3 regions of the Microbacterium sp. NPDC055502 genome follow, and region 1 is predicted to be linked to each of the others. Evidence: predicted binding sites of a transcription regulator. Region 1 holds the regulator's gene; each other region holds the start of a gene.
What was found. The regulator LexA, encoded in region 1, represses DNA repair genes until DNA is damaged. The targets are predictions, from matches to a motif close to TCGAACANNTGTTCGA.

Region 1 (4,278 bases):
GCGCTCGTGAGCGAGTCGCTCCCCGCCGACACCGCCGCCCTGGCGACCGCGGCCGAACGCGCACTCGCCGTGCTCGGGGGAGCGGAGGACCGTCCGTCGATCCTCGTCGCCGCCCCGTACGCGGCGCTCGACGCCGTGTTCCCGGTCCTCGCGGCCGCGCCCGTCGAGGCGATCGCGGTCGACCTGGTCCGTGGCGCTGTGCCGTCCGCGGCGGAGGGTCTCGCGGACAAGACGCTCGTCGGCGGCGTGATCGACGGGCACAACATCTGGCGGGGCGACCTGGCCGCGGCGTTCGCCACGCTCGAGCGTCTGCGCGACCTGGGGGCCGCGGCCGTGTCGGCCTCCACCTCGACCTCGCTGCTGCACGTGCCGCACGACGTCGCCGACGAGACCTCGCTCGACCCCCGCCTGGTGTCGTGGCTGGCGTTCGCCGATCAGAAGGTGCAGCAGGTCGGCGTGCTGGCCCGCGGGCTGTCGCAGGGTCCCGAGGCGATCGCCGCCGAGCTCGACGAGGCCTCGGCGGCCCTGCGCGACCGGCTGGACGCGCCGGGCGTGCGCGACGGCGCGGTGCGCGAGCGGACGCTCGTCGACGCCGACTTCTCGCGGGTGTCCTACGAGGAGCGGGAGAGTGCGCAGGAGGCCCTCGGCCTCCCGGTCCTGCCCCTGACGACGATCGGGTCGTTCCCGCAGACCGCCGACATCCGTCGCGCACGGGCACGGTTCACGCGCGGTGAGATCCCCCGCGACGACTACGACGACTTCCTGCGCCGGGAGATCGCCGCGGTCGTGTCGCTGCAGGAGGACCTCGGACTCGACGTGCTGGTGCACGGGGAGCCGGAGCGCAACGACATGGTGCAGTACTTCGCCGAGAACCTCGACGGCTTCGCGGTCACGGAGCACGGGTGGGTGCAGTCGTACGGCTCCCGCGCCACACGCCCGTCGATCCTGTGGGGCGACGTCTCCCGGCCGGCACCGATCACGGTCGACTGGTCCGGATACGCGCAGTCGCTCACCGCGAAGCACCTCAAGGGCATGCTCACGGGGCCGGTGACGATCCTCGCGTGGTCGTTCGTGCGCGACGACCAGCCGCTGGGGGAGACCGCGAACCAGGTCGCCCTGGCGCTGCGCGAGGAGATCGCCGACCTCGAGGCGGCGGGCATCGCCGTGATCCAGGTCGACGAGCCGGCCCTGCGCGAGCTGCTGCCGCTGAAGAAGGCCGATCAGCCGTCCTACCTGGACTGGTCGGTGGCGTCGTTCCGTCTGGCGACCGGTGGGGCAGCACCGGGCACGCAGGTGCACACGCACCTCTGCTACTCGGAGTTCGGTGTCGTGATCGACGCGATCCGCGCGCTGGACGCCGACGTCACGTCCATCGAGGCCGCCCGCAGCCGGATGGAGGTCGTCGCGGACATCGCCGAGGCCGGGTTCGACCACGGCATCGGCCCCGGCGTCTACGACATCCACTCCCCGCGGGTTCCCGCGGTGGAGGAGGTGGAGTCCCTGCTGCGTCGCGCCGTGGAGGAGATCCCCACGCGGCAGCTCTGGGTCAACCCGGACTGCGGCCTCAAGACCCGCGGCTACGAGGAGACCACCGCGTCGCTGCGGAACATCGTCGAGGCCACGCGCCGCGTGCGCGCCGAGGTGGGCGCCTCGGTCTGATCACGTGACGAAGGCCCTCTCCGAGCGATCGGGGAGGGCCTTCGTCGTGTCCGGGTCAGACGGCTCGCAGCACCGCGACGACCTTGCCGAGCACCACGGCCTCGTCGCCGAGGATGGGCTCGAAGGCGGTGTTCCGCGGCAGCAGCCACGTGTGTCCATCGCGGCGACGGAGCACCTTGACGGTGGCCTCGCCATCGAGCATCGCCGCGACGATCTCGCCGTTCTCGGCGTCGTGCTGCGAGCGGACGACGACCCAGTCGCCGTCGCAGATGGCGGCGTCGATCATCGACTCGCCGGAGACCTTGAGCATGAACAGGTCGCCCTTGCCGACGAGCTGCCGGGGGAGCGGGAAGATCTCCTCGACCTGCTGGTCCGCGGTGATGGGCACGCCGGCGGCGATGCGGCCGACGAGGGGCACGAGCGCGGCGTCGCCGACGGGAGTCGTGACATCGGCCGGGTTCTCGGCGCCGGAGCCGGTGCCGGGCAGGTCGATCAGCACCTCCATGGCCCGCGTCTTGCCCGGGTCTCGACGCAGGTAGCCGCTCAGCTCCAGCTGGCCGAGCTGGTGCGTGACGCTGGAGAGCGACTTGAGCCCCACGGCGTCGCCGATCTCGCGCATGCTCGGCGGGTAGCCGTTCTGGGCGATGGCGGCCTGGATGACCTCCAGGATCGCCATCTGCTTGGGGCTGAGGCTCTTGCGACGGCGGGTCCGCGGCGCCTCCGACTCCGGGGCTGTGGTCTCGCTCATGATGCTCCTTCAGTGCGTGAGATCCGACGTCGCTCTTCGAATGTCGGTGGCCCGTGGTGGGGTGTCCTTGTCGAAACCGTATCCGAGAATCGCGCCGATCTGGAAGATCTGTTCGAGCGTGTCGGACGATTCGTGGACAGGGTTTCGAAGACAGCTTGACAGATGTTCGAACTCGAAGATATCTTCGGAACGTAGCTTCGCATTCACGGCTCCCGGCCGAGTCGCGGATGCGAACGCTACGCCAACCTCCCCGGGCCCTCGCGGCGCCGGGACAGTGAAGGAGCAGACATGAGCACCATCAGCCTCAGCACCGCGACCGCGATCTCCGCCACGGCCCGTCCGGCCACGCGGCTCCGGCTCACGGCTCGCGGTCGCGGTGTGCTGCTCGCGGTCGCGTCCGTCCCGCTCGCCGTCGGCATCGCCTTCGCGGCGATCAGCGGCGGCAGCGCCATCGCCTCCGGTGCCGACAAGCCCGTGGCCGCCGTCGAGACCATCACGGTCATGCCCGGTGACACCCTCTGGTCGATCGCCGGCTCGATCGCTCCCGAGGCCGACCCGCGCGACGTGATCGGCGACATCAGCCGCATGAACCTGCTCCGCGGCGGAGAGATCCAGATCGGTCAGGAGCTCGCGATCCCGGCGCAGTACGCGGAGTGACGCATGGCCGTCGGTGCCGCCTCGTCCTCTTAACATGGATAGGGTGACCCTCTCCCTCAACGATCTCCCGCTGCGCGACGATCTGCGCGGACTCACTCCGTACGGCGCACCGCAGGCACCGCTCCCGATCGCCCTCAACGTCAACGAGAACACGCATCCCGTTCCTGACGAGGTCGCCAGCGACATCCTCGACGACATCGCCGTGGCGATCCGCGACGTCAACCGCTATCCCGACCGGGAGTTCACCACGCTGCGGGAGGCGTTCGCGGACTACCTCGGTCACGGGCTCACGGCCGAGCAGATCTGGGCGGGCAACGGCTCGAACGAGGTGCTGCAGCACATCCTGCAGGCGTTCGGCGGACCGGGGCGGACGGCGTTCGGCTTCGCTCCGACCTACTCGATGTATCCGCTGATCGCGCAGGGCACGGGTGCGTCATGGGTCGCCGGCACCCGGCACCCCGACTACTCGATCACCCCGGAGGAAGCCGCGGAACAGGTGCGCGCCGCCGACCCCGACGTGGTGATCCTGTGCTCGCCCAACAACCCCACCGGTACGCCGCTCGGGCTCGACGTCGTCGCGGCGGTCTACGAGGCCGCGCGCGGCGTGGTGATCGTCGACGAGGCGTATCAGGAGTTCGCACCGCACGACGCGCCGTCCGCGCTCACGCTCCTCGACGGCCGTCCGCGGCTCGCTGTGTCGCGCACCATGAGCAAGGCCTTCGCGTTCGCCGGAGCGCGCGTCGGCTACCTGGCCGCAGACCCCGCGTTCATCGACGCGCTCCGCCTCGTGCGGCTGCCGTACCACCTGAGCGCGCTCACGCAGGCCGCGGCGGTGGCGGCGCTGCGCAACGCCGACGTGATGCTCGGCATGGTCGAGGAGATCGTCGAGCAGCGCGACCGCATCACAGCGACGCTGGAGGCACTGGGGTACACGCCCCACGAGTCCTGGTCGAACTTCGTGCTGTTCGGTGGCGTGGCCGACCCGCAGGCCACGTGGCGGCAGTTGTACGACCGCGGTGTGCTCGTGCGCGACGTCGGCATCCCCGGCCACCTCCGCGTCAGCGCGGGCACCGAGGCCGAGACGACCGCGTTCCTGGACGCCCTGGCCTCGATAGGATCGGCATCATGACCACCCCCGCGAACCCCGCCCGCACCGCGCGTCGCGTGCGCAGCACGTCGGAGTCGACCGTCGAGCTGGAGCTGAACCTCGACGG
Region 2 (4,278 bases), on a different contig from region 1:
TCCGTTCGCGGACTGGGTCGGGTTCGACAACTTCGCGGCACTGCTGGGGGACGGGGTCACCCTCCCGTCCCTCGGCAGGTCGCTGCTCTTCGCGATCCCGTCCGCCCTGATCGCCCTCGTCGCCGGTCTCGTGGTGGCCCTGTCACTCGACGCGGCCGTCAAGGGCGGACGGATCATCCGGGTGCTGCTCCTGCTGCCGCTGATGACGCCGCCGGTGATGGCGGGCGTGATCTGGAAGCTCATGCTCGCCCCCACCGGCGGGCTGCTCAACAACATCGGTCAGTCGTTCAGCCCGGGCGCCGAGCCGTTCCTGTTCCTCGGCTCGAGCCCGGCGGCGATGGTCTCGCTGATCGTGGTCGACGCGTGGCAGTGGACGCCCTTCTGCGTGCTGCTCGTGTTCGCCGCGCTGCAGACCCTGCCGACCGAGGTGTACGAGGCCTCGCAGGTCGACGGCGCCGGGGTGTGGCAGACGTTCTGGCGCATCACGTTCCCGCTCGTGCTGCCGAGCCTGGTCACCGTGCTGCTGCTCAAGCTCGTGGTGTCGTTCAAGGTGTTCGACCTGGTGTTCATCATGACCGGCGGCGGACCCGGCTTCGACACCACCGTCAGCAGCTTCGAGATCTACCGCACCGGGTTGCAGACCTTCGACGTGGGGGCTGCCGCCGCGCAGACCATCGCGTTCCTGGTGCTGGTCACCATCGTCATCCTGCCGCTCAACGCCGTCCGGCAGCGCCTGCACAGGGAGAGCTGACATGTCGCTCACACTCCGCACCTCCGACCACGCCTCCGACAGCGCGACCGTCACGCTGGTCGTGCCGGACGCGCGCCGCCGTCGTCGCCGCAGCCGCACCTCGAGCATCTCGCGCCCCGGTCGCCCGTCCGTGCTCGTCACCGTCGTGAAGTGGGTCGTGATCCTCGTCGCGATCGTGCTCGCCCTGCTGCCCGTGCTGTACATGGTGGGCATGTCGTTCAAGAGCCCGGACGACATCCTGTCCACCCGCATCTTGCCCTCGCGTCTCGCGTTCGAGAACTGGGTCGGCGCGTTCGAGAACTGGCCCATCCTCACCTACCTGCGCAACTCCCTCGGTGCCGCGCTCGTGGCGGTGCTGGTGTCGCTCGTCGTCTCGATCCCCGCCAACTACGCCATGGCGCGGCTCCGCGCGGGCGGGAAGCAGACCCTCGGGCTGATCGTCTCCGCCTACGTCGCCCCGCCGATCGTCGCCATCATCCCGCTGTTCGTGCTGGTGCGCACCGCCGGGCTGATGGACTCCGTGATCGGGCTCGGCATCGTGGAGGGCCTGCTGCTCACCCCGGTCGCCGTGTGGCTGCTGGACGGGTTCTTCCGCGCGATCCCGTTCGAGGTCGACGAGGCCGCGCAGATCGACGGCTGCGGACCGCTGCGCACCCTCTGGGCGGTCATCCTCCCGCTCACCGCGCCCGGCATCGTGGCCGTGTCGATCATCGTGTTCATCCTCGCGTACAACGACTTCCTCATCCCGCTGCTGCTCACGCAGAGCATCGACTCGCAGACCCTCCCGGTCGGCATCGCGCTCATGCAGGGCGGCCGCGAGGTGATGTTCGGGCAGATGGCCGCAGCCAGCCTCGCCGGCCTCATCCCGATCTACCTGCTCGCGCTGTTCCTGCAGAAGTGGCTCGTCGGCGGGCTCACCCAGGGGAGTGTGAAGTAGCCCGAGGACGCGGTGGTCCGTCCGTCAGGCGGCGCGGATCGCGGGTGCCTCCCAGGTCGCGAGTTCGGCGAGGCGTGGCCGATAGAGGCGGATGAGGAGGTTCCAGCCGTCGGGGAGGGGGATCTGGTTGGGGGTGTCGCTCGGGAAGTCGCCGAGATGGATGGTGGTCGACCCGTCCGCGTCGGTCTCGGCGAAGACGGAGTTGATGTTGGTCCTGCCGGTCGCGTCCGGCTCGAAGTAGCCGTCGGCGTTGTAGACGCTCACGGACCAGAACGCATCGGCGGGGACCGTGGTGAAGGTCATCGTGTAGCGACCCTGCGGAAGGTTCGGCGTGATGTTGAGGTAGGAGGCTTCGGCGTCGGGGAGTCCGCCCCAGGCGGACGCGGTGGCGATGAGGTGATGGATGGGATCCACCTCCGCTTTGCGGCCGAAGCTTCCGCCCAGGCCGCCGATCGCCCTCCCCAGAGTGAGCAGCGCCTCACGGACCTGTGTGTAGCTTGCGGGGTCGTAGTCGGGATGCGTGAAGGTGCGATCGCCGGCTGTCGTGATGGTGAGCGCGTCCTGCAGGTCGTGCACGGCGTCGAGGTCGGCGGTGTCGGCGGGATTGAACAGGATCCGTGCGGCGACGATGACGTAGTCCGTCTCGAACTCGCTCGTCGTCAGCGTGTAGGTGCCGGGGCGGTGGTAGACGTGGTTGATGTAGTGGTCCTGGTTGATCACCATTACGGAGATGTAGCGATCGCCGACCTCCGGCACGGTGAGGACGGCATCTCCGCCGCTGAGATCGACGACGGCAACCGAGTAGAGGGTGTCCCGGTTCTGCCGGATCACCGGCTGCTGGTCGAGCGGGGCGAGTTCCCGGTCGTGATGGAAGATCCCGATCCCGCCGACCAGAGGCAGTATCCGGTCGATCATCGTATCCGTCTCGACCCGGGTGAAATTGTCCACGTTCACTGCGACCGCCACGGCAGACTCACTCTCGCTCGAAGGGCATGTGTCGTCAGGGTAGCGGGGAGCCGCCCCCGTTCGACAGGGGGATCGACGCGGGCGGCTCGTGTCCTGTCGCCTCCCGTCCGCGGGCTCCGTCCGCACGGCGCTCCGACCCGTACGTCGGAGGCTCCCCCGGGTGCTCGGGCGCTCGGCATCGTGCTGACCGAGCTCGTTCCGTCGGGCACCACCATGCGGGCCATGCAGGTCGTCGGTGGCCCTCACGCCCCCGATATCCCGGTTCTCGATTCGAACAAAGATACGAAACTCGCACCCGTCGACGGTAGAATCGGGGCATGTCCACACTCTCCGGTTTGCACGAGGCGATGTCCCGCCTCGACGCCGCGTGGGGTGGCGCGGGCGATCCGACCGACCTGAACCGCGAGCAGTTGATCGCGGTGAACGACGCGATCGGCGTGCTGCGGAGACGTCTCGACGCGGTGCACGTGTCGGTGGGAGCGGGCATCGCGCGGGAGTCGCGGCCTGAGCTCGGTGCCCGCAGCCTGGCGAAGCAGCAGGGCTATCGGAACCCGGCGAGGCTGATCGCCAGGACGACCGGAGTCTCGACGGGAGAGGCGGCGCGACTGGTGGCGGTGGGCGAGGCCACGGCCCCGCGCGCCGACCTCCTGGGGCAGCGACTGCCGGCGAAGTACCCGTCCGTGCGGGAGGCGTTGGCCGCGGGTGCGCTCGGTGCGCCGGCGGCCGCGCTGATCGTCGCGATGCTCGACCGGTGCCGCGTGGCCGTGGGTGCTGCTCGGGTGGCGGAGGCCGAGCGGGTGCTGGTGGAGCAGGCGGCGGGGTTGTCGGTGGATGAGGTGCGGCGGTTGGTGGTGCGGGCGGAGGCGTGGGTCGATCCGGATGGGGTGGAGCCGCGGGCGGAGGAGCAGCGCTCGCGTCGGTCGTTGACGCTGTTCGAGCGTGACGGGATGGTGCATCTGAACGCGGTGCTGGATGCGGAGACGGCGGCGCCGGTGGTGGCGGCGATCCGGGGGTTCGTGTCGGCAGCGTTCGCGGCGCGTCACGAGGCGCCGGATGCGGGGGCGCCGGATGCGGACCGTCGTACGGTGCCGATGATCCAGGCGGATGCGTTGGCGGCGTTCGCGGGGCACGTGCTCGGGTGTGCGGCGCGGTTGCCGCTGGCCGGGGCGACGGTGGTGGTGCGGGTGGGCCTGGGGGATCTGGAGGCCGGGTCGGGGTCGGCGCAGGTGGACGGGATCGATCAGCCGGTGAGCGTCGGGGCGGTGCGGCGGATGGCGGCGGGCGGCGGGGTGATCCCGTGTGTGCTCGGCGGGGGCAGTGAGGTGTTGGACTGGGGGCGGGAGAAGCGGTTGTTCACCCGGGCGCAGCGGCTGGCGCTGGTGGAGCGGGACGGGGGGTGTGCGATGTGCGGGTTGCCGCCGGAGATGACGAAGGCGCATCACATCCGGTGGTGGTCGCGCGACCGCGGGCCGACGGATCTGTCCAACGGGGTGCTGCTGTGCGAGACGTGTCACCATCGCATCCACGACAACGGGTGGGACATCCACATCGACAGCGGAGAACGCGGCAGTGATGGCGGTGGTAGCGGCGGCGGGATGGCGAGGGTGTGGTTCGTGCCTCCGCA
Region 3 (4,278 bases), 110 kb from region 1:
TCCCAGTCGCCGGTCAGGAGCTTGGCGAGCGACACACGCCGCCGCTGGCCGCCGCTGAGCGATCCGATCCGCGCGTCCCACGGGAGCTCTCGCAGCAGCCCGTCGATCACATCGCGCACCCGGGCGTCGCCCGCCCACTCGTGCTCCGGCACGTCGCCGACCACGGCCGCGCCGATCGTGAGGTCGTCCGGGAGCGTATCCGCCTGGGTCAGCACACCGATGCGGGTGCCGCCGCGCACGGTCACCCGGCCGGAGTCCGGCTCCTTGGTGCCGGCGAGCATGCCGAGGAGGCTGGACTTGCCGTCGCCGTTGCGGCCGACGATCCCGATGCGGTCCCCCTCCTCGATGCCGAGGGTGACGGAGTCGAAGACGACGCGGGTCGGGTATTCGAGGTGCAGGGCTTCGGCCCCGAGAAGATGTGCCATGTCCTCTCCAGGGTAGTCGCGGATCGCGGGCCGCCCGCCCTGTCGTCAGCGGGAGCCGAAGAGCTCCGGCAGCGCCGCCGTGAACACGTCGAAGTGGCTGTACCAGACGGTGTGCGCCGCGCCGGGGATGCTCCGCACGCGGACGCCCTCGTGCTCGAACCGGCGCGCATCCTCGTCGGTGACCCACGCGCTGGGGTCGGCGCGGACCACGATCGAGCCCGGTGCGGCGCTCCAGTGCCCATCGGAGCCGCACGACACGGACGCGGCCGTCGCGGCATCGAACCGCTCGGCCGCGCGGGCCTCCGCCTCGGCATCGGCGACCGAATAGAACGGACGCGCGCGGCGCAGCTCGGTCGGCGACAGGCGTGCACGCCGGTCGTGTTCGTACTGCGACACCAGCGCCGCGCGATCCTGACCGCCCTGCAGGGTCAGCGCCGCGTCGACGTAGACGGCGAGCGCCGGTTCGAGTCGCGGGGCGGCCGCGGCGAGGACCGTGGCACCGAAGGAGTGTCCCATCGCGGCGATCAGGGGCGGGCCGGGGGTGGCGGACGGGGGCTCGAGGAGGCGCACCAGGGTCTCGACGACCGCGTCGGCCGCGCTCTCGATCGTGAGCTGCGGATCGCGCGGCGAGAGTCCGTGACCGGGGAGATCGAGCGCGAGTACGCGGAAACCGCGCTCCGTCAGCGCGGGCACGACGCGGTGCCAGCTCTCGGCGGAGCCCATCATGCCGTGGAGGAGCACGACCGTGTGCTCGCCCGAACCGGCTTCGACGACGTTGAGAAGCATCGCGTCAGTAAACCACGACCGTTACCTTTCCGTGACCTGACTTTCGTCCATACTCGTTCGATCCTTTGTTCGAATGTCGGTGGTCAGTGATGGAGTGAGGTCATGACCGCGCTGCTCGACGCCACCGACTCCCAGCGGGCGATGCTCGCCGAGCTGGTCGCGGGCCTGGTCGCGGCGGAGCAGACGCTGAGCAGCATGCAGGCCGCCCGCGACGGCTTGCTGGCCCTGGCCGGGCGCCTCGCGGTCGACATCGCCCGGCAGGGGCGCCACCCCGACCACGGCGACCTGGCGATCCGCACGGTCGCCGCCGAGATCGGCGCGGCCCAGCGCGCGAGCGATCGCGCGGTCGAACGGCGCATGTCCGAGGCGTCCTGGCTGGTCGAGCGCTTCCCCGCGGTGTGGGAGGCGCAGGGCCGCGGGCTGATCAGCGCGGCGCACGCGCGCGCGATCCTCGACGCGGGTGCGCATCTCCACGACGCTTCCGAGCGGTCGGCCTTCGCCGACGACGCCGTAGCCCTCGCGCAGACCACCTCGCCCAACCGGCTGCGGCCGCTCGTGCGACGCCTCGCCGAACGCTTCCAGGAGCGCACGGTCACCGAACGGCACCGCGACGCCCGCGAGCAGCGGCGGGTCTGGGTGAAAGACGCAGGCGACGGGATGGCCGACCTGGGCATGCACGGACCGGCGGCACTCGTCCACGGCATGTTCGACCGGCTGTCGCAGATGGCTCACGCCGTACAGCAGGAGAACGCGCGCGCGGAGCGGGGCGCGACCGAGCCCTCCCCTGCCACACCCGACACCCGCACGGTCGACCAGCTGCGAGCCGACCTGCTCTCCGATCTGGTGCTGACTGGCACCCCGGCCGGCCACGACACGGCGGACGGTCTGCTGGGCGAGCTGCGGGCGCGCGTGGAGGTGACGGTGCCCGTGCTGACCCTTCTTCGTGACGATCACCCCACGGCGGCGGGTGCTCCGGCTGAGCTCGACGGTCAGACGCCGATCGATGCGGAGACCGCCCGACATCTGACCGGCGGCGCCGCGGGGTGGGATCGGGTGCTCACGCATCCGATCAGCGGCGCGACGCTCGCGGTCGACCGCTACCGGCCGAGCGAGGAGCTCCGCCGGCACCTGCGAGCGCGCGACCAGCGCTGCCGTTTCCCCGGATGCGGCCTCGCGGCGCGGAAGAGCGACCTCGACCACACCCACGATGCGGCCCGCGGCGGGACGACCGAGCACCGGAACCTGGCGACCCTCTGCCGCAGACACCACACCCTCAAGCACCACTCCCCGTGGCAGGTGCGGCAGCGGCCGGGCGGCCTTCTGGAGTGGACGAGTCCGGCCGGACGGAGCTACCTCGACCGTCCGCCGCCTCGGCCATCGGTGGTGTTCGCGGAGGCGGCACCGTTCTGAGTCGCGATGCTGCGAGCGCATTGATGATGCCGGCGGGTGCGGCGAGCGGTGGATGCAGCGAGTGCGGCGAGCGCGGCAGGTGCGGCGAGCGCGGTGGGTGCGGCGAGCGCGGCAGGAGTCTGCGGTGCGCCTCCCCCTAGAGTGGAAGCATGTCGAGCCCCGAATCAGACAGGTCGGGGGCTGCCGGTCGCACCGCCAGCCCCGACACTCGCTGACTCGTCGCATCCGCCCCCGGGCGGGCGCTCCCCCGTCGCACCCGTCGCACCGGGCTGGCCGTGGTGACCAGAAGACCCCTTCTGCTCTCTCACCTCGGAGTCCTCGATGCCTCTTGCCCTCTACTCCCTCGCCCTGACGGTGTTCGTCATGGGCACGTCCGAATTCATGCTCGCCGGGCTCCTCCCCGCGATCGCCGACGACCTCCATATTCCGGTCGGGTCCGCGGGACTGCTCACTTCCGCCTTCGCGATCGGAATGGTCGTGGGCGCCCCGGCGATGGCGGCCTTCGCGCGCGGATGGCCGCCTCGCCTCACCCTGCTCCTGTGCCTGCTCGCGTTCGGCGCGTGCCACGTGCTCGGCGCCCTCACCACGTCGTTCGAGGTCCTGCTCCTCACGCGGGTGGTGAGCGCGATCGCCAACGCCGGCTTCCTCGCCGTCGCCCTGCGCACCGCGACGTCGCTGGTGCCGCCCGGCCAGACCGGGCGCGCGGTCTCGGTGCTCCTGGCCGGCACCACCGTCGCCACGGTCGCGGGCGTTCCCGCGGGCACCGTGCTGGGCGCGGCCTGGGGGTGGCGCGCCACCTTCTGGGCGGTCGCGCTGCTCTGCGTGCCCGCCCTCCTCGGGATCGTCCGCGGCGTCCCCGCGCGCGTGATCGCTCCATACCGGCCAGAGTCCACACCCACACCCGCACCAGCACCCACACCCACACCCACGCCCGCGGCCGCGGCCGCGCCGACCCTGCGTGCCGAGCTGCGCGTCTTCGGCACCCGACCGGTCGCCATCGCTCTGGCGCTCGCGGCGCTGATCAACGGCGGCACGTTCGCCGCCTTCACGTTCCTCGCGCCGATCGTGACCGAGACCGCGCACCTGGCCGAGGGATGGGTGGCGATCGTCCTGGTGCTCTTCGGCGTCGGGTCGTTCGTCGGTGTGACCGTCGCTGGGCGACTCTCCGACCGGCACCCCGGGCTGGTGGTCGGCATCGGCGGACCGCTGCTGCTCGCCGGCTGGACGGCGTTCGCACTCCTCGCGATCCACCCCGCGGCTCTGCTCGCCGGCGTGCTCGTGCTGGGAGTGCTGTCGTTCGGGGTGGGCAGCACCCTGGTCACCCGTGTGCTGTACGCCGCGACCGGGGCACCGACCATGGCCGGCTCCGCCGCGACCGCAGCCCTGAACGTCGGAGCGGCCGCGGGCCCCGTGCTCGGAGCTGCGGCACTGGCGACCGGCACCGGACCTCTCGGACCGGTCTGGGTCGCGGTCGCCCTCACCGGCATCGCCCTCGCCCTCCTGCTCCTCACCCGCGCCTCCATGACGCGCACCTCGTGACGCGACCTCGTGATCGGCGCCGGTGCGCTGGCGTCACGGGCGCCGCGACCGACACAGCCCCGTGACGCAGGCGCCGGACAGACACGGGCCCCCATGCGGACGAGCCGCCCGCCCCGGA

Region 2: a site for LexA is predicted at 2,925-2,940, ahead of ACWH95_RS07650 (DUF222 domain-containing protein). Genes of this name have one in related genera too.
Region 3: a site for LexA is predicted at 1,269-1,284, ahead of ACWH95_RS16750 (DUF222 domain-containing protein). Genes of this name have one in related genera too.

Annotation. Positions count from the first base shown of each region.
Region 1 is NZ_JBSHKJ010000003.1:199,135-203,412, forward strand. It holds gene metE (5-methyltetrahydropteroyltriglutamate--homocysteine S-methyltransferase) at 1-1,659, shown strand, start outside; gene lexA (transcriptional repressor LexA) at 1,715-2,407, opposite strand; gene ACWH95_RS17275 (LysM peptidoglycan-binding domain-containing protein) at 2,696-3,064, shown strand; gene ACWH95_RS17280 (histidinol-phosphate transaminase) at 3,099-4,193, shown strand; gene hisB (imidazoleglycerol-phosphate dehydratase HisB) at 4,190-4,278, shown strand, end outside.
Region 2 is NZ_JBSHKJ010000001.1:1,547,135-1,551,412, forward strand. It holds gene ACWH95_RS07635 (carbohydrate ABC transporter permease) at 1-751, shown strand, start outside; gene ACWH95_RS07640 (carbohydrate ABC transporter permease) at 753-1,688, shown strand; gene ACWH95_RS07645 (DUF1254 domain-containing protein) at 1,713-2,603, opposite strand; gene ACWH95_RS07650 (DUF222 domain-containing protein) at 2,972-4,278, shown strand, end outside.
Region 3 is NZ_JBSHKJ010000003.1:93,083-97,360, reverse strand. It holds gene ACWH95_RS16760 (ABC-F family ATP-binding cassette domain-containing protein) at 1-425, opposite strand, end outside; gene ACWH95_RS16755 (alpha/beta fold hydrolase) at 471-1,211, opposite strand; gene ACWH95_RS16750 (DUF222 domain-containing protein) at 1,314-2,621, shown strand; gene ACWH95_RS16745 (Cmx/CmrA family chloramphenicol efflux MFS transporter) at 2,943-4,160, shown strand.